One region of the Streptomyces liliifuscus genome, then DNA from elsewhere that is predicted to be linked to it. Evidence: riboswitches for the same ligand, from Rfam matches in the RefSeq annotation. Region 1 holds a riboswitch; each other region holds the start of a gene.
What was found. A riboswitch is a leader RNA that binds a small molecule or an ion and turns the genes downstream of it on or off. The one in region 1 is predicted to bind cyclic di-AMP.

Region 1 (9,583 bases):
GACCGGGTCGGCCATCGCGATCCCTCTGCTCGGCGCGACCGGCGCGAGCGCCGCGAGCGGTACCACCTGGGACGCGGTCGCGGAGTGCGAGAGCGGCGGCTCCTGGAGCGCGAACTCCGGCAACGGGTACTACGGCGGCCTCCAGATGACCCAGGAGACCTGGGAGGACAACGGCGGCCTCGACTACGCGCCGAGCGCCGACCAGGCCAGTCGTTCGCAGCAGATAGCCGTCGCCGAGAAGATCCTCGCGGCCAAGGGCACGAGTGCCTGGGCGACCTGCGGTCTCGTCGCGGGTCTGACGCAGAACTCCGACTCGGCCGACGTCGACACGGGGGTCGCGGAGGAATCCTCCACCCCGCTGTCCGGCTTGGGTATGGGTGACAGCAGTGGGACGAAGTCCGACACGTCTGGTTCATCCAGTTCGTCCGACTCGTCCAGCGGCAGCGGCGACAGTGCCGATTCACAGGATTCCGACAGCTCGTCCACGGACGCCACCGCAAAGAGTGACGACCCGGACAAGTCGTCCCAGAACGGGGAGGCTTCGGCCGAGGGTTCGGGAACGGAAGACACCGGCTCGGGCCGTCACCGCGGCGGCAGTGCCGACGAAGGTGCCACCGACTCCCGCGCGGACGACTCCGCCGGCCGGCACGCCTCGCGCAGCGACAGCGAGTCGCGCGTCGCCGCCGAGGGCTCGTACACCGTGCGTTCCGGGGACAACCTCTCGGGGATCGCCGACTCCCTTGGTGTCGAGGGCGGATGGCGGGCGCTCTACGCCGAGAACAAGGAAGCCGTCGGCGACGACCCGGACTTCATCATCCCCGGTCAGAGCCTCGACGTGGAGGGCCTGCAGACGGCCGACAAGTAGCGGTCCGCGCGGTGTGCCATGTGGTCATCAAGGCGTCGAATCGGGCGAAAAACAGCGGTAGTTCGCGCCGAATGTCCGATTTGGTGAAAGTGAGACATGGATCTCAAGACCCTGATCGTCTTTGAAATTCGGCGGATCGCGTGTCTACGGTCGTGACCGCTCGCCACTGGTGAGCCCCGACGGTCGCAACGCCGAATCCTGCCAGCGGCCGTACGGGAACAGTCGTCGCGTCAAGCGCCGTAGGCAGGAGCGGGGGACCCAAGGTAAGTGCCGGACCCGGTCGTTGAGGCCAGGTACGGCTTGGGGTTAAGCCGCGTGACAGCAGTGTCGCGCGGCCGGGCAACTCACTCGGCCCGAACCCGACAGCTCACCTCGCAGGCGTCGGTGAGGGGATCACTTCATGCTGCTTTCGAGCAAGGGCAAGCACCGCCGCCCGTCCAAGGCCAGCCGTATCGCCACGCTGGCCGGCGTCACCACCGCCGCCGTCGCTGTCCCGCTGATGGGCGCCACGGGAGCCTCCGCCGCCACCGCTTCCGAGTGGGACGCCGTCGCCCAGTGCGAGTCCGGCGGCAACTGGTCGATCAACACCGGCAACGGCTACTACGGCGGCCTGCAGTTCTCGGCCTCCACCTGGGCCGCGTACGGCGGCTCGGCGTACGCCTCCACCGCCAACCAGGCCTCCAAGTCCGAGCAGATAGCCGTCGCCGAGAAGGTTCTCGCGGGCCAGGGCAAGGGTGCCTGGCCGAGCTGTGGCGTGGGCCTGTCCGGCGCCTCGACCGGTGGCGCCCCGGCTCCCTCGAACTCGGGCAACTCCGGCCAGGGCACCTCGCAGTCGCAGCCGCAGCAGAGCACCAAGTCCTCCGAGGAGCGCGCCTCGCGTTCCCAGGAGCGCTCGACCGCGAAGAAGACCGTCGAGACCCCGACCGGCAAGAAGGTCGAGAAGGGTGACGGCGAGTACAAGGTCGTCAAGGGTGACACCCTCAGCGAGATCGCCGAGAAGAAGAACGTCAAGGGCGGCTGGGAGAAGCTGTACAAGCTGAACGACGACATCGTCGACGACGCCGACTTCATCTTCCCGGGCCAGCAGCTGCACCTCAGCTGACACCCGTCGGCCGCGACCCCCACTTCGATCGTCCGGACGTCATGTCATCTCATGTGACGGCCGAGGCCCTGGCCGCTCAGCCTCGGCCGGATCTCCGGTCCATATTCGAATCGCGGCTGAACCACAGCGCCCTCACATCCGTGTCCCCCATAGTGGAGGCCTCGTGAGGGCCACCCCCGTCCCCCACGGGCTCCCCGCTCCGGTGCGTGTTCCCCCGTACGCACCGGGGCGGGGCTTTTTCGTTCCCGCGCTCGCCTCTTCGGCGTTCCCGCGCTTCCCTCTCGCTTTGTTCCGTTCGGAAACAATTTACTCTCGGTTCTGTCCAGGAGGCGGTCGAGGGCTGGCCGAACCCCGGCAGCCGGTTAGGCTCATGCCGCGGGGCCACCACAGGTCCGCACCCAACCGGGCCTCCGGCCCGGAACAGCTTGCGTCACATCCCAGAAGGAGATGCTCGTGCCGTCCATCGACGTCGTCGTAGCCCGGGAAATCCTGGACTCCCGAGGCAACCCCACGGTCGAGGTCGAGGTCGGCCTCGACGACGGCAGCACGGGTCGTGCCGCCGTTCCGTCCGGCGCCTCCACAGGTGCCTTCGAGGCTGTTGAGCTCCGTGACGGAGACCCCAACCGCTACCTCGGCAAGGGTGTCGAGAAGGCCGTCCTCGCCGTCATCGAGCAGCTCGGCCCGGAGCTCGTCGGCTACGACGCCACCGAGCAGCGCCTCATCGACCAGGCCATGATCGACCTGGACGCCACCGACAACAAGGGCTCGCTCGGCGCCAACGCCATCCTCGGCGTCTCCCTCGCCGTCGCCCACGCCGCGTCCGAGGCGTCCGACCTCCCCCTCTTCCGCTACCTGGGCGGACCGAACGCGCACCTGCTGCCGGTCCCGATGATGAACATCCTCAACGGTGGGTCGCACGCCGACTCCAACGTCGACATCCAGGAGTTCATGATCGCCCCGATCGGCGCGGAGTCCTTCTCCGAGGCCGTGCGCTGGGGCGCCGAGGTCTACCACACCCTCAAGAAGGTCCTGAAGAGCCGCGGCCTGTCCACCGGCCTCGGCGACGAGGGCGGCTTCGCCCCGAACCTCGGCTCCAACCGCGAGGCCCTGGACCTGATCCTCGACGCGATCAAGGAGGCCGGTTACATCCCCGGCCAGCAGGTCGCCCTCGCGCTCGACGTCGCCGCCTCCGAGTTCTACAAGGACGGCAAGTACCTCTTCGAGGGCAAGGAGCGCTCCGCCGCCGAGATGACGGAGTACTACGAGGAGCTCGTCGCGGCCTACCCGCTCGTCTCCATCGAGGACCCGCTGTACGAGGACGACTGGGCCGGCTGGAACGTCATCACCGAGAAGCTGGGCGACAAGGTCCAGATCGTCGGCGACGACCTCTTCGTCACCAACCCGGAGCGCCTCGCCCGCGGCATCGAGGAGGGCTCCGCCAACGCCCTGCTCGTCAAGGTCAACCAGATCGGCTCGCTGACCGAGACCCTGGACGCCGTCGAGATGGCCCAGCGCAACGGCTTCAAGTGCATGATGTCCCACCGCTCCGGCGAGACCGAGGACGTCACGATCGCCGACCTCGCCGTCGCGGTGAACTGCGGTCAGATCAAGACCGGCGCCCCGGCCCGCTCGGACCGCGTCGCCAAGTACAACCAGCTGCTGCGCATCGAGGAGATCCTCGACGACGCGGCGGTGTACGCGGGCCGTTCGGCCTTCCCGCGCTTCAAGGGCTGAGCACGGCCCTTCGGCCGGGGTGACAGCCCCGTCGTACGTACGTCCCCGTACTCGGTCCCGTACCGTGTGCGGGGACGTACGCACGTGAAGGGCCCGACGGGCTCGGTGTACTCGACGGGTTTGTACCGGGGAGGCGGGACAGATGGCCGTGAAGGACCGCGACCGGTTCTCCACCTCGACCAGGCTGCGGCTGCTCGGTGAGCAGACCGCCGCCCGTGTCTACCGCTCGCAGACCAAGCGGCAGGCCCGCCGCTCACGGCTGACCGGCCGGGCGGCACTCCTCGCCCTCGTCCTGTGCACGCTCGTGGTGGCCCTCGCCTATCCCATAAGGCAGTACGTCTCCCAGCGCGCCGAGGTCGCCGACCTCCAGCGCGAGCGGGAGGAGGCCCGCCTGAGGGTCGAGCAGCTGCGCGACCTCAAGGCGCGGTGGCAGGACGACGCGTACGCCGAGCAGCGCATCCGGGAGCGGCTCCACTACGTGATGCCGGGCGAGACCGGCTACATCGTGATCGACCCCGACGCGGCGAAGAAGACGCGTACGGATCAGACGGCGGCCGACCGGGCCTGGTACGCCAACGTCTGGGACGGCGTCGACAAGGCAGACGCCGCCGACAGGTGACCCGATCGGTCACCCGACAGGTGATCCAGCCGGTGATTCGCCGGTGATCCACTCAGAGAACTGACTAGAGAGACTTACCCACAGGCATGGAAACGCCCCCGCCGCCCACCCCCCGCACCGAGCCCACCGACGCGGACGTCGAGGCCTTCAAGCAGCAGCTCGGGCGGCCGCCGCGCGGGTTGCGCGCGATCGCGCACCGCTGTCCGTGCGGGCAGCCGGACGTGGTCGAGACGGCTCCTCGTCTTCCCGACGGGACTCCCTTCCCGACGACGTACTACCTGACGTGTCCCCGGGCGGCCTCCGCCATCGGGACGCTGGAGGCGAACGGCGTCATGAAGGAGATGACGGACCGGCTCGCCACGGATCCGGAGTTGGCGGCCGCGTACCGGGCGGCGCACGAGGACTACATCGCTCGGCGGGACTCCATCGAGGTGCTCGCGGGCTTTCCGAGCGCGGGCGGTATGCCGGACCGGGTGAAGTGCCTCCACGTCCTGGTCGCCCACTCCCTGGCCGCCGGGCCGGGGGTGAACCCCCTGGGCGACGAGGCCCTCGCGATGCTGCCGGAGTGGTGGCGCAAGGGGGCGTGCGTGGTGCCCACCGAGGTGTGATTTCGCCCCCGCCGCCCCTACCCATTCCCGTCCCTTACTCAGGGGCTCCGCCCCCGAACCCCCAAAAGACTGCGCAGTTCCCCGCGCCCCTAGGTACCTAGGGGCGCGGGGAACTGCGCGAGCAACCCACGACGGCCCGCAGCCAAAAACGAACCCCACGGGGTCTGGGGCGGAGCCCCAGGGGACGGGAATGGGTAGGGGCGGCGGGGGCGAGAGAATGCTCGGGCGCCCCCGGAGCCACGATCGCAACAGGAGACCACCACCAATGACTCGCGTCGCCGCCATCGACTGCGGTACCAACTCGATCCGCCTGCTCGTCGCGGACGCGGATCCCCGGACGGGCGAACTCGTGGACCTGGACCGACGGATGACGATCGTCCGGCTGGGCCAGGGCGTCGACCGAACGGGCCGCCTCGCCCCGGACGCCCTGGACCGAACCTTCGCGGCCTGCCGCGAATACGCCGCGATCGTCAAGGAACACGGCGCGGAACGCCTCCGCTTCGTGGCAACCTCCGCCTCCCGCGACGCGGAGAACCGCGACGAGTTCGTACGAGGAGTCCTGGACATCCTGGGCGTCGAGCCCGAGGTCATCTCAGGCGACCAGGAGGCGGAGTTCTCGTTCACGGGCGCCACCAAGGAGCTGACAGGTCGCGACGATCTGGCCAAGCCCTACCTGGTGGTGGACATCGGCGGCGGCTCCACGGAGTTCGTGGTGGGCGAGGACCACGTCCGCGCCGCCCGCTCGGTCGACATCGGCTGCGTACGGATGACGGAACGGCACCTCGTGCACGACGGCGTCGTCAGTGACCCGCCGACCTCGGAGCAGGTCGAGGCGATCCGCGCCGACATCGAGGCGGCCCTCGACCTCGCCGAGGAGTCCGTGCCGCTGCGCGAGGCCCGTACGCTCGTCGGGCTCGCCGGATCGGTGACCACGATCTCGGCGATCGCCCAGGACCTCCCGGAGTACGACTCCGAGGCCATCCACCACTCCCGGGTCTCCTACGGCCGGGTCCGCGAGATCACCGAGCGGCTGCTGTCCGCCACCCACGCCGAGCGTGCCGCGATCCCCTCGATGCACCCGGGCCGGGTCGACGTCATCGGCGCCGGCGCCCTCGTACTGCTCTCGATCATGGAGCGGATCGGGGCGGACGAGGTGGTCGTGAGCGAGCACGACATCCTCGACGGGATCGCGTGGTCCGTTGCCTAGAGCCGGCCTGGAGCCTCCCTCGACTGAGCAGGTCGGAGAACGTTTGAGCGCCCTGGAGGGCCTCTGAACGGTCTTGGAAACGGCCCTGGGAACACCTCGTCGGAAAACTTCGTGAAGTTCTTCACAAGAGAATCGGCCCTGTTGAGCGAGGTTTTCGTCCCTACGGGTCCCCCGGGGCCCCCGAGCGGCTCCGGAGCATGATCAACAGGGTGTTCCGCGAGTGCTGCGATCGTATGAAAAAGGGGGCCGGTTCGGAGGGGTCGAACGGCCGGAGCGGCAGCTCACGCGGCATTGACAACGGGCCGCACCAGGCGCTGGTTCCCCTGCCGGACCATGACCTCGCTCACGTGGGCCGCGCAGTGTAGCAGAGGGTGTGAAGAAGCTTGTGAAGGGGCGCACGAGCGACCCCCCTGGGGCAGGTGGATACTCGATGGCATGAGCACCACGGAGCGTCCCAGGATCCTCGTAGTAGGCGGTGGGTACGTAGGCCTGTACGCAGCTCGGCGCATTCTCAAGAAGATGCGCTATGGCGAGGCGACCGTCACGGTCGTCGACCCCCGGTCGTACATGACCTACCAGCCCTTCCTCCCCGAAGCCGCCGCCGGCAGCATTTCGCCTCGGCACGTCGTCGTCCCGCTGCGACGCGTGCTGCCCAAGGCGGAAGTTCTGACCGGCCGGGTCACGACCATCGACCAGGACCGCAAGGTCGCCACGATCGCCCCCCTCGTGGGCGAGGCGTACGAGCTGCCTTTCGACTACCTCGTCATCGCGATGGGCGCGGTCTCGCGCACCTTCCCGATCCCCGGCCTCGCCGAGCAGGGCATCGGTATGAAGGGCATCGAGGAGGCCATCGGCCTGCGCAACCACGTGCTCGAGCAGCTGGACAAGGCCGACTCCACGACGGATGAGGACGTGCGGCGCAAGGCGCTCACCTTCGTCTTCGTCGGTGGTGGCTTCGCCGGTGCCGAGACCATCGGTGAGGTCGAGGACATGGCCCGGGACGCGGCCAAGTACTACAACAACGTGTCGCGCGAGGACATGCGGTTCATCCTCGTCGACGCCGCGGACAAGATCCTTCCCGAGGTCGGTCCGAAGCTCGGCCAGTACGGCAAGGAGCACCTCGAAGGACGTGGGGTCGAGGTCTACCTCTCCACCTCCATGGACTCCTGCGTCGACGGCCACGTGGTGCTGAAGAACGGCCTCGAGGTCGACTCCAACACCATCGTGTGGACGGCCGGCGTCAAGCCCAACCCGGTGCTCTCCCGCTTCGGTCTGCCGCTGGGTCCCCGTGGTCACGTGGACACGCAGACCACGCTCCAGGTGCAGGGCACGGACTACATCTGGGCCGCCGGCGACAACGCCCAGGTGCCGGACCTCGTCGGCCGCAAGGCCGGCAACGAGAACGCCTGGTGCCCGCCGAACGCGCAGCACGCGCTGCGGCAGGCCCGGGTCCTCGGTGACAACGTGATCTCCGGTATGCGGGGCTTCCCGCAGAAGGAGTACAGCCACGCCAACAAGGGTGCGGTCGCCGGGCTCGGTCTGCACAAGGGCGTCGCGATGATCGTCATGGGCAAGATGAAGATCAAGCTCAAGGGTCGTCTTGCCTGGTACATGCACCGGGGGTACCACGGGCTGGCCATGCCGACGTGGAACCGGAAGATCCGGGTCTTCGCGGACTGGACTCTTGCGATGTTCCTGAAGCGTGAGGTTGTGTCGCTCGGGGCCATGGAGACTCCTCGTGAGGAGTTCTACGAGGCTGCGAAGCCGGCGCCTGCGGCTGCTGCCGCGAAGGCCGAGCCGGCGTCCGCGCCGTCCGCCGCCAAGACCGAGGAGAAGGCCAAGGCCTCCTGACCTCCGGTCACCTGCTTACCCCGAAGGGGGCCTCCCGCCATCCGTGGTGCGGGCGGCCCCCTTCGGCGTCTCTTCCTCGCCCCCGCCGCCCCTACCCATTCCCGTCCCTGACTCAGGGGCTCCGCCCCCGAACCCCCGTATCGCGCCACCGCGCTCGTCCTCAAACGCCGGACGGGCTGAGAGACGGGCGGGTTGGGGGATTGGCCTGAACGGCCTCGTCCTCAAACGCCGGACGGGCTGAGAGGTGGGCGGGCCGGGAGCTTTTAGGGGCGCGGGGAACTGCGCGATCAGCCACACGCGACCCGCACTCGATGTCAGGCAAGCAGCCCGCCCGACCGTCAGCCTCTCCGGCGTTTGAGGAGCGGGGGTTCGGGGGCGGAGCCCCTGAGTAGGGGCGGTCACGGCCGCAGAGTGCGTGTTGGCTGCATGCATTTTGCTCAGATGTAACGCTTTGGCGGGACTGCGCATCGGGCCCGTTGGTGTTTACGTGGTGTTGGAGTCTGTGGGATCCGTCGTCACGGAGGTGTGCGTCATGCAGGACGCGGCGCTGCGGCTGAAGGCGCTGATGGAGCAGTTGCTGGGAGCCCCGCTCCCGGTGCGCATTCGCGCCTGGGACGGCTCGGAGGCGGGCCCGCCCGAGAGCCCCGTACTCGTCGTACGGAACCGCCGGGCCCTGCGCCGACTGCTCTGGAAGCCTGGCGAACTGGGCATGGCCCGCGCCTGGGTGGCCGGAGACCTGACCGTGGACGGCGATCTGTACGCCGTCCTGGACGTCATGGCCGGGCTGGTGTGGGAGCGCGGCGAGGACGCCCGGACCCTGCGCGAGGCCCTGCGGGATCCCGAGGTGCGGGCCGCCGTGTGGGGGCTCGTGCGGATGGCGGGGCCGCCACTGCCCCCCGCCCCGCCCCGCGAGGAGGTACGCAGGCGCTCCCACCTGCACACCAAGCGCACCGACAGACGGGCGATCAGCCACCACTACGACGTCGGCAACGACTTCTACGAGATCGTCCTCGGACCGTCCATGGTCTACTCGTGCGCCTACTGGGACTCCCCGGACGGCACCCTGGAGGACGCCCAGCGCGACAAGCTCGGACTCGTCGCCCGCAAGCTCGGCCTGAAGCCGGGCATGCGCCTGCTCGACGTCGGCTGCGGCTGGGGTTCGATGGCCATCCACGCCGCCCGCGAGTACGGCGTGAGCGTCGTCGGCGTCACCCTGTCCCAGGAACAGGCCGCGTACGCCCGTAAGCGCGTCGCGGAAGAGGGGCTCACCGACCGGATCGAGATCCGCGTCCAGGACTACCGCGACGTCACCGACGGTCCGTACGACGCGATCTCCTCGATCGGCATGGCCGAGCATGTCGGCAGCGACCGCTATCTGGAGTACGCGCGGGATCTGTTCGCCCTTCTGAAACCGGGCGGGCGGCTCCTCAACCACCAGATCGGCCGTCGGCCGTGGCGCGACGAATCGGGGTACGAGATCGACGAGTTCATCGACGCGTACGTCTTCCCGGACGGCGAGCTCGCTCCGATCGGCGGGACCGTGGGCCAGTTGGAGGCGGCCGGGTTCGAGGTCCGTGACGTCGAGTCGATCCGCGAG
Region 2 (9,583 bases), 1.4 Mb from region 1:
TTAACCCCCGCGAAACGCGGTCGATTGACGCTTGTTCGGTGACTCTATTGCAGAGAGCGGGAAATTCCGATGGCGGACCGGAATCCGTGGATATTTTTTGGACACACCTCGCTTCTGAACAGGCAGTCGTCCGGTACGAAGTCGGTCGAGAAGTGGTCGAGATGCCATCAGGAAGTGATCAGGACCGCGCGAAGGCCCCGGCTCGGTGAGCCGGGGCCTTCGGGACAGTGCCGCGCCTGGAGGGCCGTCGCGCGGAGGGCTGCCGTGTGGAGGGCCGTCGCGTGGGGAGCTGTCGCCCTCCGTCAGACGTTCACGCCGTGCTGGCGCAGGTACCCGAGCGGGTCGATGTCCGAGCCGTACTCCGCGCTCGTCCGCGCCTCGAAGTGCAGGTGCGCCCCGGTGACGTTGCCGGTCGCCCCGGAGAGGCCTATCTGCTGGCCGGGCGTGACCGTCTGACCGACCGAGACACCGAGGAACGACATGTGCCCGTACTGGGTGTAGGTGCCGTCGTTCATCTTGATGACGACCTGGTTGCCGTACGCACCGCCCCAGCCGGCCTCCACGACGGTGCCGGCGCCCACCGCGTGCACGGCGGTGCCGCTGGCGGCGTGGAAGTCGATGCCGGTGTGGCTGCCGGAGGACCAGACGGCGCCGCCGGCCTTGTAGCCGGTGGAGACGTACGAACCGGAGATGGGCGCGGTGTACGACTTCAGCAGCCGCTCGCGCTCGGCCGCGCGGGCGGCGCGGGCCTTGACCTCGCGCTCCTTCTTGGCCTTCTCCGCGGCTTCCTTGGCACGCTCCTTGGCGGCGGCCTCGGCCTTCTCGCGGGCGGCGGTCTCGTCGGCGGCCTGCTGCTGGGCGGCGGCCTGTGCGTCGATCTGGTCGGCGACCGAGTCGCCGATGGTGATCGCCTGGGTCAGGGTCTGCTCTGCGGGGCTCTCGGCGGCGAGTGCGGGAGCAGCCAGGGTGCCGACGACACCGGTGGTGGCGAGTGCGGCGACGCCGACGGTCCGGTTGGTCGTGCGCTTCATGCGGCTGGGACGACGGTGCTTCCCGGTGGCGCGGGTGAACGCCATGAAGTGGCTGGTCCTTTCCTTCCTTCTCGCCTACCGGGTTAGCTGACGGGTTCGGAGCAGGAAGGTCTCCTACGGACCCCCTTCGGGAAGGGCGTCCGATTCACCCCAGGGACTACATATGGGTCCCCGGCTCCCCTGGCTCGCGCCGTACGGGGACTCGGCGATGACTGTCCGGTGCCGCGGGCGCGGCGCACTGCCTGACGAACAGCCGGACCGACGCTAAGCGGGGCGTCTTTCAATCAACAAACGGATCAAGGGTTTTGTAGCGCATGCCACAGGGCAGACGGGCAACCTCTCTACCAATACGGACAACTCGCCGATCGAGTGCTGAAGTCCGGGCAAAAGGAGAACCCAGGCGACTCCTCAGTCACCTGGGTTCTCCATGGAGAAGCGTTGTACTGCTCCGCTCTACTCCGCCGTCACGACGCTGACTTCGCCGATTCCGAGGGCCCGGACCGGCTCCTCGATCTGCGCGGCGTCACCGACGAGGACGGTCACCAGACGGTCCACCGGGAAGGCGCTCACGGCGGCCGCGGTGGCCTCCACGGTGCCGGTCGCGGCGAGCTGCTGGTACAGCGTCGCCTGGAAGTCGTCCGGCAGGTACTGCTCGACCTGGTCGGCGAGAGTGCCCGCGACGGCGGCCGCCGTCTCGTACTTCAGGGGTGCCACGCCCACGAGGTTCTGCACGGCGATGTCGCGCTCGGCGTCGGTGAGTCCCTCGGCCGCGAGCGTGCGCAGCACCTTCCAGAGGTCGTCGAGCGCCGGGCCGGTGTTCGGGGTGTCCACGGATCCGCTGATGGCGAGCATCGCGGCGCCCGTCCCGTCCGGCGCGGAGCGCAGCACCTGGCCGAACGCCCGCACACCGTAGGTGTATCCCTTTTCCTCGCGCAGGACGCGGTCCAGGCGCGAGGTGAGGGTGCCGCCGAGGCAGTACGTGCCGAGCACCTGGGCGGGCCACACGCGGTCGTGCCGGTCGGCGCCGACGCGGCCGATGAGCAGCTGCGTCTGGACGGCTCCGGGACGGTCGACGATGATCACGCGGCCGGTGTCGTCGGCGGTCACCGGCGGAATGGGGCGGGCCTCGGCCTGCGATCCCGTCCAGGCGCCGAGCGTGTCCCCGAGCAGCGCGTCGAGGTCGACGCCCGTGAGGTCGCCGACCACCACGGCGGTCGCGGTGGCGGGGCGTACGTGCTTCTCGTAGAAGGCGCGGACGCCCGCCGAGTCGATCGAGGTGACCGTCTCCTCGGTGCCCTGGCGCGGGCGCGACATGCGCGAGGTCGCCGGGAAGAGCTGCCGGGAGAGCTCCTTGGCCGCGCGGCGGGCCGGGTTGGCGGTCTCGTGCGGGATCTCGTCGAGCCGGTTGCGCACCAGCCGCTCGATCTCGCTGTCCTCGAAGGCGGGTGCCCTGAGGGCGTCGGCGAGCAGACCGAGCGCCTTGGGGAGCCGGGAGACGGGGACTTCGAGGCTGATCCGTACGCCCGGGTGGTCGGCGTGCGCGTCGAGGGTGGCGCCGCAGCGCTCCAGCTCGGCGGCGAACTCCTCGGCGGAGTGCTTGTCGGTTCCCTCGGTGAAGGCACGCGCCATGATCGTGGCGATGCCGTCCAGGCCCTTCGGCTCGGCCTCCAGCGGGGCCGCCAGGAGGATCTCGACGGCGACGACCTGCTGGCCGGGGCGGTGGCAGCGCAGCAGGGTCAGGCCGTTGTCGAGCGCGCCGCGCTCGGGGGCCGGGAAGGCCCAGGGCCTGGCCTCGCCGGCCTGGGGCTGCGGGTGGAATTCCATCGTGGCGAGCTCGGTCACTTGGCCGCCTCCTCGTCGGTGTCGTCAGCGGCGTCGGTCTCTTGGGCCTCTTCGGCGACGGTCGGCTCGTAGACCAGCACCGCGCGGTTGTCGGGGCGCAGGCGGGCCTTGGCGACCTCCTGGACCTCCTCGGCCGTGACGTCGAGAACGCGCTGGACGGCCGTCAGGGCGAGCTGCGGGTCGCCGAACAGCACCGCGTACCGGCACAGTTCGTCGGCGCGGCCCGCGACCGTGCCGAGGCGGTCCAGCCACTCGCGCTCCAACTGGGCCTGGGCGCGCTCCATTTCCTCGGCGGTGGGGCCCTCCTCGGCGAACCGGGCGAGCTCCTCGTCGACGGCGGTCTCGATCACCGGCACCTCGACGTCGCCGGACGTCTTCACGTCGAGCCACCCCAGGGAGGGTGCTCCCGCGAGGCGCAGCAGGCCGAACCCGGCCGCGACGGCGGTGCGGTCGCGGCGTACGAGCCGGTTGTAGAGCCGGGACGACTCGCCGCCGCCGAGCACGGTCAGGGCCAGGTCCGCCGCGTCGCACGCGCGCGTGCCGTCCTCCGGAAGCCGGTAGGCGGCCATCAGCGCGCGGGCCGGGACCTCCTCCTCGACGACCTCGCGCAGCTGCTCGCCGATGGTCTCGGGCAGCGCGCCGTCGCGCGGGGCGGGCTTTCCGTCGTGGCCCGCGATCGAGCCGAAGTACTTCTCGACCCAGGCGAGCGTCTGCTCCGGGTCGATGTCTCCGACGATCGAGAGAACGGCGTTGTTGGGCGCGTAGTAGGTGCGGAAGAACGCGCGCGCGTCCTCCAGCGTGGCCGCGTCCAGGTCCGCCATCGACCCGATGGGGGTGTGGTGGTAAGGGTGGCCCTCCGGGTAGGCGAGGGCGGTCAGCTTCTCGAAAGCGGTGCCATAGGGGACGTTGTCGTAACGCTGCCGGCGCTCGTTCTTGACGACGTCCCGCTGGTTCTCCATGGACTCGTCGTCGAGCGCGGCGAGCAGCGAGCCCATGCGGTCGGCCTCCAGCCAGAGGGCGAGCTCCAGCTGGTGCGTGGGCATGGTCTCGAAGTAGTTGGTGCGCTCGAAACTGGTCGTGCCGTTGAGCGAACCGCCCGCCCCCTGCACCAGTTCGAAGTGACCGTTGCCCTTCACCTGACCCGAGCCCTGGAACATCAGGTGCTCGAAGAGGTGGGCAAGTCCGGTGCGGCCCTTGACCTCGTGGCGCGAACCGACGTCGTACCAGAGGCACACCGCCGCGACCGGGGTCAGGTGGTCCTCGGAGAGCACCACACGCAGGCCGTTGGCCAGGCGGTGCTCGGTCGCTGTCAGGCCGCCGGAACCGGCCTCAGCTGTGGCCGTGTGACCCATGGGCATGTACGTCCCTTCGATCGCGGAAAACTGCTGAATTCCTGCTAGTCATGCCACTGTATGCAAGCGCGCGGACAGCTGGCGAAGTTCCCGCGGCGCGTACGCCGAGAGCGAGCACGCGGGCGGCGCCGGGAGCCCGTACGCTCGTGCGGCCGCACGGCCTCCGAAGCCCTGTGCGGGCACGCGGCTCCGCCGCTTCCGAGGCCTGTGGAAAAGGCCGAGAAGGCGGCCCGCGACGCCTGTTGGGGCGGCCGGACACCCGGCTCTGGAGGCCCGTACGGACGGGTCGTGGTCCGCGTTGTCAGTGGGCCGGTCCACAATGGAGCCCGTCAGAACCCGTTCATGCCCCGGCAGAGACTGTGAAGGAGTCGCAGCAGCGATGGCCCGCCGCAGCACGAAGACCCCGCCGCCAGACGACTTCGAGGAGCGCATCCTCGACATCGACGTCGTCGACGAGATGCAGGGCTCCTTCCTCGAGTACGCGTACTCGGTCATCTACTCCCGAGCCCTGCCGGACGCCCGCGACGGCCTCAAGCCGGTGCATCGCCGCATCGTCTACCAGATGAACGAGATGGGCCTGCGTCCCGACCGCGGCTATGTGAAGTGCGCCCGCGTCGTCGGCGAGGTCATGGGTAAGCTCCACCCCCACGGCGACGCGTCGATCTACGACGCCCTGGTCCGCCTGGCCCAGCCCTTCTCCATGCGGTTGCCCCTGGTCGACGGCCACGGCAACTTCGGTTCGCTGGGCAACGACGACCCGCCTGCCGCCATGCGGTACACCGAGGCGCGGATGGCCGACGCGACGTCCCTGATGACGGAGTCGATCGACGAGAACACGGTCGACTTCTCCCCGAACTACGACGGCCAGGAGCAGGAGCCGTCGGTCCTCCCGGCCGCCTACCCGAACCTCCTGGTCAACGGCTCGTCGGGCATCGCGGTCGGCATGGCGACGAACATGGCGCCGCACAACCTCGGCGAGGTCATCGCCGCCGCCCGTCACCTGATCCGCCACCCCGGCGCCGATCTCGAGACGCTCATGAAGCACGTCCCGGGCCCCGACCTGCCCACGGGCGGCCGCATCGTCGGCCTCACCGGCATCAGGGACGCGTACGAGACGGGCCGCGGCACGTTCAAGATCCGCGCGACGGTGTCCGTGGAGAACGTGACAGCGCGCCGCAAGGGCATCGTCGTCACCGAGCTGCCGTTCACCGTCGGCCCGGAGAAGGTGATCGCCAAGATCAAGGACCTGGTCGGCTCGAAGAAGCTGCAGGGCATCGCGGACGTCAAGGACCTCACCGACCGTGCGCACGGCCTGCGTCTGGTCATCGAGGTCAAGAACGGCTTCGTGCCCGAGGCCGTCCTGGAGCAGCTCTACAAACTGACGCCGATGGAGGAGTCCTTCGGCATCAACAACGTGGCGCTGGTGGACGGCCAGCCGCTCACGCTGGGCCTCAAGGAACTCCTGGAGGTGTATCTCGACCACCGTTTCGAGGTCGTGCGCCGCCGCAGCGAGTTCCGCCGCACCAAGAAGCGCGACCGGCTGCACCTGGTCGAGGGCCTGCTCGTCGCCCTGCTGGACATCGACGAAGTCATCCGTCTCATCCGCTCCAGCGACAACTCCGCCCAGGCCAAGCAGCGCCTGATCGAGCACTTCTCGCTGAGCGAGATCCAGACGCAGTACATCCTGGACACGCCGCTGCGCCGGCTCACCAAGTTCGACCGCATCGAGCTGGAGACCGAGCGCGACCGGCTCAACGGCGAGATCGACGAGCTGACCGGCATCCTGGAGTCGGACGCCGAGCTGCGCAAGCTGGTGTCGTCCGAACTGGCCGCGGTGGCCAAGAAGTTCGGCACCGAGCGGCGTACGGTCCTGCTGGAGTCCGCCGGTTCCGCCGCCACGACCGTGCCGCTCCAGGTGGCCGACGACCCGTGCCGCGTGCTCCTGTCGTCGACGAAGCTCCTCGCGCGTACGGCCAACGGTGACCCCTTCGGGGAGAGCGAGGGCAAGCGCGCCAAGCACGACCTGATCCTCTCCGCCGTTCCGGCGACGGCACAGGGCGAGATCGGCGCGGTCACGTCCGCCGGCCGGCTGCTGCGGATCAACGTCATCGACCTCCCGCAGCTGCCCGACACCACGGCGGCGCCCAACCTCTCGGGAGGCGCGCCGGTCTCGGAGTTCCTGACCCTGGAGGGCGACGAGGACATCGTCTGTCTGATGACGCTCGACGAGTCGTCACCGGGGCTCGCCCTCGGCACACAGCAGGGTGTCGTCAAGCGCGTGGTGCCCGACTATCCCTCCAACAAGGAGGAGCTGGAGGTCATCACGCTCAAGGACGGTGACCGTATCGTCGGCGCGGCCGAGCTGCGCACGGGCGAGGAGGACCTGGTCTTCATCACCGACGACGCCCAGCTGCTGCGTTACCAGGCCTCCCAGGTCCGCCCCCAGGGCCGGCCCGCGGGCGGTATGACGGGCATCAAGCTCACGGACAACACCAAGGTGATCTCGTTCACGGCGGTGGACCCGGCCGTGGACGCGGTGGTGTTCACGGTGGCGGGCTCGCGCGGCACGCTGGACGACTCGGTCCAGACGACGGCCAAGCTGACGCCCTTCGACCAGTACCCGCGCAAGGGCCGCGCCACGGGTGGCGTGCGCTGCCAGCGGTTCCTGAAGGGCGAGGACTGCCTCAGCCTCGCGTGGGCAGGCCCCGCGCCGGCCCGGGCCGCGCAGAAGGACGGCACGCCCGCGGAGCTTCCCGAGATGGACCCGCGAAGGGACGGCTCGGGCGTCTCACTGGCGAAGACGGTTTCGGTGGTAGCCGGCCCGGTCTAGACGTCGTAGGCACCCGGCAGGTCGGCGCCTCGGTCCCGACCGTCCGGGCCCTGCGCCGCCTCCGCCTCCTGCGCCCCCTCCCGCTCCTGTACGTAGCGGAGGACGCCCCACATGCTGTGCTCGTCGGCGTGTGGGGCGTCCTCTTTGCACGCCTCCAGCTCCTTGCCGAGGGCGAGGGCGTCGATGCCCGAGCCGATGAGGACGAGCTGGCTGAGGCGCTCGCCCGGGGCCCAGGGCTCCGGGTAGAAGCGCAGGAAACGACCGACGGCGTGCACGGCGTACCGGTTGCGGGGGTCGGCGGGGCCGAAGTCGACGTACCCCTTGATGCGGTAGAGACCCTCGGGCTTGCTGTCGAGGAAGTCCATCAACCGCCTGGGACTGAGGGGCACTTCGGAGGTGAAGGAGACGGACTCGTAGGCGGAGTGCAGATGGCTGTGATGGCCGTGATGGCCGTGGCGATCGGGGTCGTCGTGGCGGTCGGGATGGTCGTGGGAGCCATGGCACTGGGGAGACCCATCCTGCTCGCCCTCGCCCTCGCCCTCCTCGTGCCGGTGCAGGTCGTCGAGCCGGTTCAGGTCGTCGAAGGAGAGCTGCCCGATGCGCTCCTCCGTGGGCCTGCGGTCGAAGAGGAACTCGGGGTCGATCCGCCCGTACGAGGCGGACACGACGGCGGCGGCGCGGTCGGTGAGGGACCGGACGAGGCCGATCACACGGTCGGGATCCGTCGCGCGGTCCGCCTTGTTGACGACGACCAGATCGGCGATGGCGAGGTGCCGGTCGATCTCGGGATGCTTCTGGCGGGTCGCGTCGAACTCCGCGGCGTCGACGACCTCCACGAGCCCGCCGTAGACGATGCGCGGGTTCTCGCTGGCCAGGAGCATCTTGACCAGCTCCTGGGGCTCGGCCAGCCCGCTCGCCTCGATGACGATGACGTCGATCCGGGCGGAGGGTCGAGTGAGCCGGTCCAGGAAGACGTCGAGCTCGCTGGCGTCCACGGCGCAGCACAGACACCCGTTCCCCAGGGAGACGGTGGAGTCGCCGAGTGCCCCGGCCACGGCCATCGCGTCGATCTCGATGGCGCCGAAGTCATTGACGATCGCCCCGATACGACTGCCTCCGCTGCGGTGCAGGAGATGGTTGAGCAGGGTGGTCTTGCCGGAGCCCAGGAAGCCGGCGAGGACGACGACCGGGATCTGCTGGGGGCTCGCCTGACTCAACGCGCGACCTCTCTCACACCAATGCGTACACCGGCTCACGGACCGGCTCTCACGACGGGAAACGAATGCTCACTCAGGATACGAGCCGGTGGAAAGCCCTCGAAGTGAACGATTGTTAGCGGCGCTCGCGGGGCACACGTCTGGCATGGCGCCGAGTTGCGCGACCCGCGCTTCCCTCCGTGCGCCTCCTCTCCGCCTCCCTGCCGATCAGAGCCGCTCGGCACCCTGGGAGACGGCAAGCGCGCCGCCCACCGCTCGCCGGTCCGCCCCCTGGCGACCCACACCGACGACCGGCGGACGGTCGCCTGATTCGGGGGTTGACATGGTCACACAATCTGGGAAGCAAAGGCTGAGCTCCGCGGTCACAGCGGGGCTCGCGTTTGCAGCGGGGGCACTCGCAGCGCTGGCCGCCCAGCAACGCCGGTACGAGGAACTGCGGCTGCGGGTCGCGGAAGTCGAGCGGAGTGACAGGCAGGCCATGCTGACCGAGCAGCAGCGTCTGCAGTTCTACCTGCTGAGCAGGGCGATGGAGGACCCCGATCTGGCCGCCGTCTACAGCAACGTCCAGGTGGACTCACCCACACAGCGGCGCCAGTACCTCTTCGCCAACGCGCTCTACACCAACGCCCTGCTTGCCTACCGCGTCGGCGTCGTCAACTGGGAGGAGTTGCACGGCCACCTTCGCATGATCTGCCTCAACCCCATTTTTCGGGACTACTGGGAGGCGCACCGACCCCATCGGGCCAGCCTTGAGGACAACTCAGAGGAGGCCAGGGTCGGCCGAATGGTGGACGTCCTGATCCGCGATTTGGACGAGGCGGACACCGAAGAGTGGTGGGTGGTGGGCGAACCGCCGCTGGAATAGAGAGAGTTGACGCGACATCAACGCTGGCGTGCCGACTTGACCGCTCGTCAACTCGCACATGCCAATCGGACCCCTCCGCCAAGATCGACTCAATCCTCGTTGTACGATCCCGCCCCGAATCATCTATCACTCCAGAGGACAGGGATCCCTTTGAAGATCGTGCGCCGCATCGGTGCGTCCCCACGCGAACGAGGCAGTCTGTCCGGCGACTCGTGTCCGGACATTTTTGAACTCAGCGACGGGAACTTCGCAGTCATCGGAACAGAGGCCACCGCGGCGCTCGACCAGGAACTTCCCCCGGACGCGGCACGCGCGGACTATGAACGCATCGTCATCGTCAGCAGAGAGACGCTGGTCCGCGCCAAGGCGGACATCCCCGACGCGTAACGCGACCACAGGGCTGTCATAAGGACGATCCCGTCAACTGTTGAGGTCCATCCGGTCAC
Region 3 (9,583 bases), 1.8 Mb from region 1:
CTGGATCGTGCACGCCTACTTCGACGCCGACTCGACGCCGCTCGCCATGTTCACCGGCGTCAAGGTCCGCTCCTGGCCGCCGCACGCGGGGATGACGGCGAACGCGTACGTGGTCGACAATCCGGAACTCGCGGACATCGCGGCGCGTTTCATCAAACAGATCGGCTTCAGCGGCGTCGTCGACCTCGACCTGCGCTTCGACCGGCGCGACGGCCGCTACAAACTGCTCGACTTCAACCCGCGGATGGGCGCGCAGTTCCGGCTCTTCGAGAGCGAGTCGGGCATCGACGTCGTCCGTGCCATGCATCTGGACCTGACCGGCCGCACCGTTCCGGAGGGGGAACAGCTCGCGGGCCGGCGGTACATCGTGGAGAACATCGACCTGCCCGCCCTGCTCGCGTACCGCCGCAGCGGCTACACGACACCGCACGCCCCCGCCCACGCGAGCGGCACGGAGCTGGCGTGGCTGGCGGCGGACGATCTGCGGCCGTTCTTCACCATGCTCGCGCGCTTCGTACGGCCCGGAGTGAAGCACATGTACCAGCTGTGGCGGACCAACCGCCGGAGTGCCCGCGCGACCGCGGGTTGAGGGGCCTGTCCGACCAAGAACGAGCAGTACGCGAGCAGTACGTACGGCGAAGCAGCGTCCTGGGGAGGGGACTTCGTGATGGAGCCGGTGGCAGTGATCGGTGCCGGGCCCTTCGGCCTGTCCACCGCCGCGCATCTGCGAGCGCGCGGCATTCCGGTACGGGTGTTCGGTGAGCCCATGGTGAGCTGGCGCGCTCACATGCCTGAGGGGATGCTTCTGAAGTCGACCCCGGCCGCCTCGAACATCGACGCCCCGCAGCGCGGGCACAACCTCGTCGACTACTGCGACGCGGCCGGCATCCGCCGACTCGTCACGGACGAGGACATCGTCCCGGTCGAGACGTTCGTCGCGTACGGGGAGTGGTTCCGGCAGAAGCTCGTGCCGGACCTGGAGCGGGTGCGGGTCGTCTCGGTCGACCGGCGCGGCCATCAGGGGGACACCGGGCGGATCGGTCAACGGGGTGGCCCAGGGGGCGGTCGGCGCGGCCCGGCGGGCTTCGAACTCAAGCTGGACTCCGGGGAGTTGTTCACCGCTCGGGCGGTCGTCGTCGCGACAGGGCTGTCCGGGCTGGCATATCTGCCGCCCGAGCTGGCCGCGGCCGCGCCCGACGGACCGACCCCCACGGGGCCCGTCTCGCACAGTTCGCAGCTCCACGACCTGTCCCGGTTCTCCGGCAAGGAGCTGATCGTCGTGGGGGCGGGCCAGTCCGCCCTGGAGACGGCGGCGCTCGCGGCTGAGGCGGGCGCGCAGGTGCGCGTGGTGGCGCGCGGCAAGGGATCGGTCGCCTTCGGCGCGCCCCCCTGGACGCAGCCGAGGCTGCGCCCCGGGTCGCCCTTCGGACGGGCCTGGTCGCTGTGGGCACTCAGCTACTACCCCCACCCGTACCGCCATCTGCCGCCGCAGGCCCGGCACTTCCTCGTCCGCCGGGTGCTCGGCCCGCTCGGCGCCTGGTGGCTGCGGGAGCGGTTCGAGGGGACGGTGCGGGTGAGCGAGGTGTCGCGGATCGTCCGCTCCGGATCGGAGGGTGGCCATCCGGCCCTCGCCGTCCGGACCCTCGACGGACGCGTCGAGGAACTCTCCGCGGACCACGTCGTCGCCGCGACCGGATACCGCGTCGATCTCGCGGCGATGGACTTCCTCGGGCACGAACTGCGTACGGAGCTGGCGGTGAGCCGGGGGACACCGAAGCTGGGCGCCGGGTTCAGGTCCTCCGTACCCGGGCTGTACTTCACGGGGCTGCCGGCGGCGGCTTCGTACGGGCCCGTGATGCGGTTCGTGTGCGGCACGGAGTTCGCCTCACCGAGGCTGGTCCGGCATCTGGTGGGGGCGCGCGGCTGAACGGAACCTCCGCTTCGTGCGCGTACGCATCGACGCGTCGTTGAAGCCGCCGAGCGGCCGCGAAGGCCGTGCGCGAGCCGTGTCCACGGGGCGAGGCCGGGCACGGGGAGGCGGGGCCGAGAGCGGGCGAGGGGCCGGTTGACCGGGGGCTCGGGAGCAGGGCGGCCATGGTCAACTGCTCCTCGGCGCCTGCGATTTGCCTCCGGGCGGCCGACGGATGGTGCCGACGGGCACCCCTGTGCCTGACGAGATACCGGACGACGTCCGGTTCCCGTCGAGTCGTTGGGGCGTTCGATCCGTATTCTCTGATCATGGCCGCACCGATTGCATATTCACTCATCGCCACTGACCTGGACGGGACGTTGTTGCGAGGCGACGACACCCTGTCGGACCGGTCACGCGCCGCGCTGGCGATGGCAATCGGGAGAGGTGCCAGGCACCTCGTGGTGACGGGGCGCCCGGCACCACGCGTACGCCCCCTGCTGGACGAACTGGGCAGCCAGGGACTGGCGGTGTGCGGTCAGGGGGCGCAGCTGTACGACGCCGGCGCCGAGCGCATGGTCTGGTCGGTCACCCTCGACCGCGAGCTGGCCGAGACGGCGCTCGGCAAGATCGAGGCGGAGGTCGGGGACGTGTACGCCGCGGTCGACCAGGACGGGGTCGACGGACTCACGCTCATCGAGCCGGGGTACGAGATGCCGCACCCGACACTCCCAGCGGTCCGCGTCCTGCGTCGCGACGACCTGTGGACGGAACCCATCAGCAAGGTGCTGCTGCGCCATCCCCTGCTGTCCGACGACGAGTTGGCGTCCGCGGCCCGCGGAGCGGTCGGTTCCCTCGCCACGGTCACGATGTCAGGACCCGGCACAGTCGAACTCCAGCCATGTGGCGTGACCAAGGCGACGGGGCTCGCCCTGGCGGCCGAACATCTCGGCCTCACCCCCGCCACAACGATCGCCTTCGGTGACATGCCCAACGACATCCCGATGTTCGACTGGGCGGCCCACGGCGTCGCGATGGCCAACGCGCACCCCGAACTCCGGGCGGTGGCCGACGAGGTGACCCTGTCGAACGAGGACGACGGGATCGCGGTGGTACTGGAACGGCTCTTCGGCCCGCGGCCCTAGCTCCGCGTCGCCGAGAAGGCGCGGCACCGGGCGGGCCCGCGGAGAGGTGGGTTCCCCTCGTCGCGGGCCCGCCCGGTACAGGTTCGCGGTACCGGCCCGCCCGGTACCGGCGGCCTGTTCGCCGTCGGCCCGCTCAGTAGGCCCCGAAGACGTTGTCGATCGAGCCGTACCTCGCGGCGGCGTAGTTGCACGCCGCCGTGATGTTGGCGACCGGGTCGAAGGGGTCCATCGAGGTGCCGGCCACGTGGTACGCGTTGAAGGTCGGGTCGATGGTCTGGAGGAGCCCCTTCGACGGCGTACCGGCCGCGGCGTTGGAGTCCCAGTTGTTCATGGCCTGCGGGTTGCCCGACGACTCGCGCATGACATTGCGGTAGATGCCGTCGTACGACCCCGGGATGCCCTGCTGGGCCATGATGTCCAGCGACTCCTTGATCCAGCCGTCGAGGTCGTTCGTGTACGTCTTCGCGGCGGCGGGGGTGACGGCGGACGCGGTGGTCGCCTTGGTCGCCGTGGCCTTCTTCGCCGAGGTCTGGGCGTTCTTCGTGCCGACCGTCAGCTTGAGGCCCGGGCGGATGACCGCCGGGTCGTTGCCGATGACCGCGCGGTTGGCCTTGTACAGGTTCTGCCAGCCGCCGCTCGTGGAGTGCTTCTTGGCGATCTTGGTCAGGGTGTCGCCCGCGACCACCTTGTACGTGACGAGCGAGACCTGCGGGACCGCGGACGGTGCGGCCTGGGCGGTCTGCGTCGGCTGTGCGGCGTGGGCGCCGGTGGCCCCCACGAGGGGGAGCGCGAGCGCGGCTCCGCCGGTTCCCGCGGCGACGATGCCACGCGTGAGGGTGTTCATTCTGGGGCGGCGGTGCTTGCCTCGTGCGGCCATGGCGCGTTTCCTCTCCGACGCCTGCGAGGTGAGCTGTCGGGTTCGGGCGGGAGCTGCCCGGCCGCATGCTGCACGCGGCTTCACCCCGAGCCGTTCCGGAATCCGGACCGGCGGCCTACCTGGGTCCCCCGCTCCTGCCGTACGCGAGTGAATGGGTGGTTGGGATCTCCGGGCGGCGGCAGGATTAGGCGGTCCATCCGGAGTGACGTGAACGTATGCGAGAGCACATGCCGTGAACAAGCCCAGAATTCACATCGCGATGTCATTTGCCTGTTCGGGACGGATGGGAATTCTTGATCCATTCGGAAGGCGAAGTTCAACTTGCTTTGAGCAAAGGTGAATCGACCGGCCGGGCAAAGTGACCGTCCGGGACGGACGTGACTCAATTCACTGGCACAGGTGGGGAATTAAGTGCTTCATGTGCTTAATGTGGGCAAGTCGGGCGGAGTCTGGATGTCCGCCCAGTCGACATAAGGGACTACTTGTCCAGATATGTTCTCGCCGCTCTTCGGGATTCCGGAGAGTTCAGTCCTCCGGGTTCCAGAGGGTCAGCACCTCACGCAGTTTCTGCCGATGGCTGTCGATCCAGTTCCCGGGAAGATCGACGGGGACGCACACGGTGGCCATGGAAATCGTGTCGTCCTCCACGATCACCTCTGGGCAATCCCGTTCTCCCGTGAGCCGAATGGAAATCGACGGGCCTCGCTCCACCGTCATCCAGGAGATGTCCTCGCCGCGATGCAATGCGGCGTCCAGGGCGTTCCCCCAGGTCTCAAGTCGGCGGCGCCACAGAGAGAGTTCGAGGCGGCCGCTGACGAAAGGCGTCTCAACGACGATCTCGGCAGCGAGGCCCGCCACCATCCGCGGGTGCCGGCCGAGGACCGTGATCCTGACGGAATTGCCCTCCTCGTCGGCGAGGAGCGCGAGGTCCGTCGGGCCGGTGCGGTGGTCGGCCGGGAGGTCGGCGTCGCAGAGGGCACAGACGAAGTGGGCGTCCTGTACGGAGTTCCACCCGGCGCAGGACGGACAGCGGCGGTAGGTGATCGGGTGGGTGTAGCCACCGGTTCCGGCGTCTGTGCGGTCGATGCCCACGCGGGTGAGGGCCGCCGCGAGCGACCGCCACGACTCGGGGTCGGGGCAGTAGCCGGTGGACTGGTTGCTCGCGTACGTGATCTCCCAGCCGGAGGCGGCCCGAGCGAAGCCCAACTCCCCGGCGGCGCGCACCGGTTTCCCGTCCGCGCAGGCCACGTGTTCGGAGCGGCGTGGAGCCAGGCGCAGGGTCATGGAGGCGTCGACGACGAAGGTGAACGGCTCGGCGAGCTCGTCGGCGGGGCGGACGGACAGGAAGGCGTCGAGGTCGGCCGGGGTCCGGATCCGGGCGCCGCCCCCGCCAGGCCGGACGGCCTCCCTTATGTCATCGGGCCCCACATAAGCGTATGCGGTCATGGGGTCCCTGCACACGCGATTGAGGTCGTGTGGCCCATGTACGCGTTCGCCGTCATGCGGGGAGCGTACGAGTTCACCCCGCGGTCCGCGGAATCCTTTTCTCCCAGGTGCGGTGGAACACCACCTCGTCACCGTCCTTGCAGATCACCTCGTTCGAGGTGATGAAGTCCGCCTCGTCGCAGGTGGTTTCGGAGTGTGCCTCGACGCTCGCGTCCCACGGCAGGTCCGGCCGGTGCAGCCGGACGAACCAGTCCGAGCGGGCGCGGGCGGACAGCGGGTCCGACTCGACGATCGTGTACGTGTCCAGGGCCTCCTCGGTGAATTCGAGGCCGTCGGGATACACCCGGGTGCCTCCGTACCGCGGGTCCACCTCCAGGCGCCACTCACCCTTGGCGACATCGCGGACGACAAGGCGCTCGGGGCGCGGCTCGTCCAGGGTCGCGGGGAAGTTGACCCCCATGGGCTCCGCCTGCTCCGGCTCCTCGAAGGAGATGGACGGGTCCGACTCCTGTGCGCGGAGCGGGAGTTCCAGCACGCTCCCCGAAGGGGTGAGGGTGAAGCCCGCCTCCGAACCCGGCTGGGGCCAGATCCACGGCCAGTACGCGGAGGAGACGGCGAGACGCACACGATGGCCGGGAGGGAAGGCGTGGCCGATGGCGTTCAGGTCGAGAACCACGTCCTCCGTAGAGCCCGGTTTCCAGGGAACCACCTGGTCACGGCCATGCCGGGCTGACAGGTTCAGAACGCCCCGGGTGACGAGGGTCGAGGAGCCGTCCGGGGCCACGTCGCAGATTCGGGCCACTACTTGTCCACACGTCGCCTCCGTGGTGAGCCTCAACCGCACCCGCGGGCGGCCCAGCACCCAGATCTCCTCCGGGACCGCGAAGTCGAAGCACGCCGACCTCCCGTCCTCGTCCCGCTGGTCGGGCGGCAGGTCCGCGTCGTTGCCGAAGGGGAAGAAACGGCCGGCGTCGACCCCCGTGTGCTGGGGGGACCGCACCACCACGGGCTCACCCCTGAGGGCGTACGTCACCGGGGCCACCAGGGGAGAGGGCCAGGCCGGATCGCCGACCCAGCGGCCCGGCAGCGTCGGGTACACCGTGGCGGGCGGATGGGAGTCGCTGACGTACGAGCGCAGGAGCGGCTCGGACATGATCCCGGTCTCGGTGCCCTTGAGCCAGTGGTCCCACCAGCGCAGCGTCTCCTGGAGGAAGCCGATCGCCGGGCCGGGCGGCAGCCCCCGGTCGGGGTACTGGTGCGACCACGGCCCGACGATCCCCCGTACGCGGTCGGCCGGGAGGTGTTCCGCCAGGCGCAGGACCGTGTCCCGGTACGGGTCGTGCCAGCCGCCGACCGCGAGCACCGCCGCCCGGATCGCCGAGTAGTCCTCGCACACGCTGCCGCGGCGCCAGTGGTCGTCCCTCGTCTGGTGCGCCAGCCAGGTGTGCAGGAACGGATCGACGGTCTCCAGTCGTTTGATCCACAGGTCGTGCCAGACCTCGCCCGCGTACACCGGATCCGGCGGGCGGGAGACGAACGTGAGCATGGTCGCCGCCCACGCGTGCATGTCGACGGCGAGCACGGAACCACCCATGTAGTGCACATCGTTGTCATAGCGGTCGTCCGTCGAGCAGACCGTGACGACCGCCTTGAGCGGCTCGGGCGCGAGGGCCGCGATCTGGAGGGAGTTGAAGCCGCCCCAGGAGATGCCGAACATGCCGACCTTTCCGGAGCACCAGGGCCGGGCGGCGAGCCAGTTGACGACCTCGACCCCGTCGGCCAGCTCCGTCGGCGAGTACTCGTCACCGGGCATGCCCTCGGAGTTGCCGTGCCCCCGGATGTCCACGCGTACGGACGCGTAGCCGTGCCCCGCGTACCAGGGGTGGCGCTGCCAGTCACGCGGGGCCGTCCAGTCGGTCAGGCGGTAGGGCAGGTATTCGAGCAGGGCCGGTACGGGTTCGTCGGTGAGCGGGCGCCACACGCGCGCGTAGAGCTTGGTTCCGTCCGGGAGGGGAACGCGGATGTCCTCGTGAGTCGTCTCGTAGGGGAAGGACGTACGGATGCGCATGGCGGTGACCTCCAGGGCCTGTGGGGTCTCAGTGGACCGGGTGCATCGTGCGGCGCAGCCAGGGCGCGGAGGCGATCACGAGCAGGCCCGCGGCGACGGCGATCGCGCCGTTGACGCCGAAGTAGGCGGGCTTGGAGACGTCGTCGTAGAGCTTCACGGTCTGGGCCTGGATGCCGTTGGCGAGGGCCAGCGAGAGGAACCAGAGGGACATCGTCTGGCTGGCGAAGGCCCGCGGGGCGAGCTTGGTGGTGGCCGACATGCCGGAGGTCTCCAGGAGGATGTCGCCGAGCCCCAGCAGGAAGTACGAGCCGACGATCCACCAGGCCGACATCAGGTAGTCGTCGTTGTCGTGGCCCGAGGTCGGCAGCACCATCAGGAGGAAGGACAGGCCTCCCAGCACCACCCCGAACGCGATCTTGTTGGAGGCGTGCGGCTGGCTGTGCCCCATCCGCACCCACAGCGCGGCCACGACCGGGGCGAGCGCCACCTCGAAGGCGCCCAGGGCGGACGCGTACCAGCCGGCGGGGAAGTCGAAGCCGAGGATCGTCGTCTCGGCGTTCGACGCGGCCAGCAGCATCATCGTCGAGTACGCCTGGAAGAGGATGAAGTTGAAGACCGTGGAGGCCAGGAACAGCACGATGTACGGGCGCAGCCGGCCCCGTTCCCCGGGAGTCACCCGGGGACTCCTGAACATCACCGCGAAGTAGACCACCGGCGCGATCACCGAGATCAGGGTCAGCAGGTCCACGAAGCGGCCCATGGTCAGCCATCCGGCGGCGGCCAGCAGGACCGCGAGGACGGCCACGGCCAGCAGGCCGAGGACGATCAGGCGGACGGCCCTGCGCATGGCCGCCGGCGGCAGCGCGAACTCGGCCGCGTTCCTGCGTCCGGCCAGGTGACGGCGGCCCGCGACGTACTGGATCAGGCCGAAGGTCATACCGACCGCGGCCGCCGAGAAGCCCCAGTGCCAGCCCTGGTGGTCGCCGAGCCAGCCGGTGATCAGCGGACCCGCGAAGGCGCCGATGTTGATCGCCATGTAGTACACGGCGAAACCGGCGTCGCGGCGGTCGTCGTCGGTGCGGTAGAGCTTGCCGACCATGGTGGCGACATTCGGCTTCAGCAGGCCCGTGCCCGCGCTGATCAGGCCGAGTCCCGCCCAGGTCATGGCCGCGGTGGGCACCGCCATCGCGTAGTGGCCGCAGGCGATCAGGACACCACCCCACAGGACCGCCCGGTACGAGCCGAGGATGCGGTCGGCCAGCCAGCCGCCGGCCACCGAGACCAGATAGACCAGCGTCCCGTACGCGGCCGAGACGGACGCGGCCGTTCCGGCGGACATTCCCATGCCGCCGTGGGCCACCGTGTCCGCGAAGTACAGGACGAGGATCGCCTGCATCCCCAGGAACGAGAACCGCTCCCAGACCTCCAGGCCCGAGAGGGTGAGCAGGCCCCTCGGCTGGCCGAAGAAGGCATGGTCGTCGGCGGGGTCCGAGCGAGGGCCACCGGGTTCCGGATCGGGCTCCGGATCGGGGTCGGACTCGATCGTGTCGCGGGACAAGGAGCATCACTTCCTGAAAAATGGCTCGCTTTCAGGACGTACCGCATGTGTCGTCCGTACCGGATGTATCAGTCTTATCGGCAGATCAAGAACATACCTTCCGTGATCGGATACCGCCCGGCTGGGGGCGGGGGGCAAAAGGGGGCAGGTGGAGCGTGTCAGGCAGGGTGGTGGCAGGTGACGGGCGGGCGCTCACTGTGATCGAAAGGCGACCGGATACGCTGACTTGAGTGCCAGCAGCGACACATCGACAAACACCCACAGCATCCGCAGCACCTGTAGTACCCAGCAGGCCCAGCACACTCAGAGCATCCAGACACCGCCGCTGAGAGCGTCAGCAGACAGGAGACCCTCGTGACCGTCGTCGGGCCGTTCGGGCTGAGCGTGCGGGACCAGGCTCTCGAAGCCGATGTCCAGGCCGGATTGGCGGCTGTCGAGGAGGGACTGCTCGAGGCCACCAAGAGCGAGGTCCCGTTCATCACGGAGGCCGCGCAGCACCTCGTGCGCGCGGGCGGCAAGCGGTTCCGGCCGCTGCTCGTGACGCTCGCCGCGCAGTTCGGTGACCCGTACGCGCCGGGTG

Region 2: another riboswitch for cyclic di-AMP. It lies ahead of JEQ17_RS13275 (M23 family metallopeptidase); the one in region 1 lies ahead of JEQ17_RS19290 (transglycosylase family protein).
Region 3: another riboswitch for cyclic di-AMP. It lies ahead of JEQ17_RS27345 (transglycosylase SLT domain-containing protein); the one in region 1 lies ahead of JEQ17_RS19290 (transglycosylase family protein).

Annotation. Positions count from the first base shown of each region.
Region 1 covers NZ_CP066831.1:4,566,422-4,576,004, reverse strand. The annotation lists gene JEQ17_RS19295 (LysM peptidoglycan-binding domain-containing protein) at 1-865, shown strand, start outside; cyclic di-AMP (ydaO/yuaA leader) riboswitch at 1,091-1,261, shown strand; gene JEQ17_RS19290 (transglycosylase family protein) at 1,266-1,967, shown strand; gene eno (phosphopyruvate hydratase) at 2,421-3,701, shown strand; gene JEQ17_RS19280 (FtsB family cell division protein) at 3,844-4,320, shown strand; gene JEQ17_RS19275 (DUF501 domain-containing protein) at 4,407-4,928, shown strand; gene JEQ17_RS19270 (Ppx/GppA phosphatase family protein) at 5,194-6,135, shown strand; gene JEQ17_RS19265 (NAD(P)/FAD-dependent oxidoreductase) at 6,571-7,986, shown strand; gene JEQ17_RS19260 (SAM-dependent methyltransferase) at 8,519-9,583, shown strand, end outside.
Region 2 covers NZ_CP066831.1:3,148,485-3,158,067, forward strand. The annotation lists gene JEQ17_RS13275 (M23 family metallopeptidase) at 303-1,076, opposite strand; cyclic di-AMP (ydaO/yuaA leader) riboswitch at 1,089-1,249, opposite strand; gene JEQ17_RS13280 (M16 family metallopeptidase) at 1,485-2,873, opposite strand; gene JEQ17_RS13285 (M16 family metallopeptidase) at 2,870-4,231, opposite strand; gene JEQ17_RS13290 (DNA gyrase/topoisomerase IV subunit A) at 4,605-7,055, shown strand; gene JEQ17_RS13295 (CobW family GTP-binding protein) at 7,052-8,272, opposite strand; gene JEQ17_RS13300 (DUF6082 family protein) at 8,595-9,137, shown strand; gene JEQ17_RS13305 (hypothetical protein) at 9,288-9,524, shown strand.
Region 3 covers NZ_CP066831.1:6,356,812-6,366,394, forward strand. The annotation lists gene JEQ17_RS27330 (carboxylate--amine ligase) at 1-589, shown strand, start outside; gene JEQ17_RS27335 (FAD-dependent oxidoreductase) at 665-1,927, shown strand; gene JEQ17_RS27340 (HAD family hydrolase) at 2,239-3,054, shown strand; gene JEQ17_RS27345 (transglycosylase SLT domain-containing protein) at 3,188-3,931, opposite strand; cyclic di-AMP (ydaO/yuaA leader) riboswitch at 3,935-4,099, opposite strand; gene JEQ17_RS50730 (DUF5959 family protein) at 4,457-5,377, opposite strand; gene JEQ17_RS27355 (CocE/NonD family hydrolase) at 5,451-7,445, opposite strand; gene JEQ17_RS27360 (peptide MFS transporter) at 7,474-8,988, opposite strand; gene JEQ17_RS27365 (polyprenyl synthetase family protein) at 9,358-9,583, shown strand, end outside.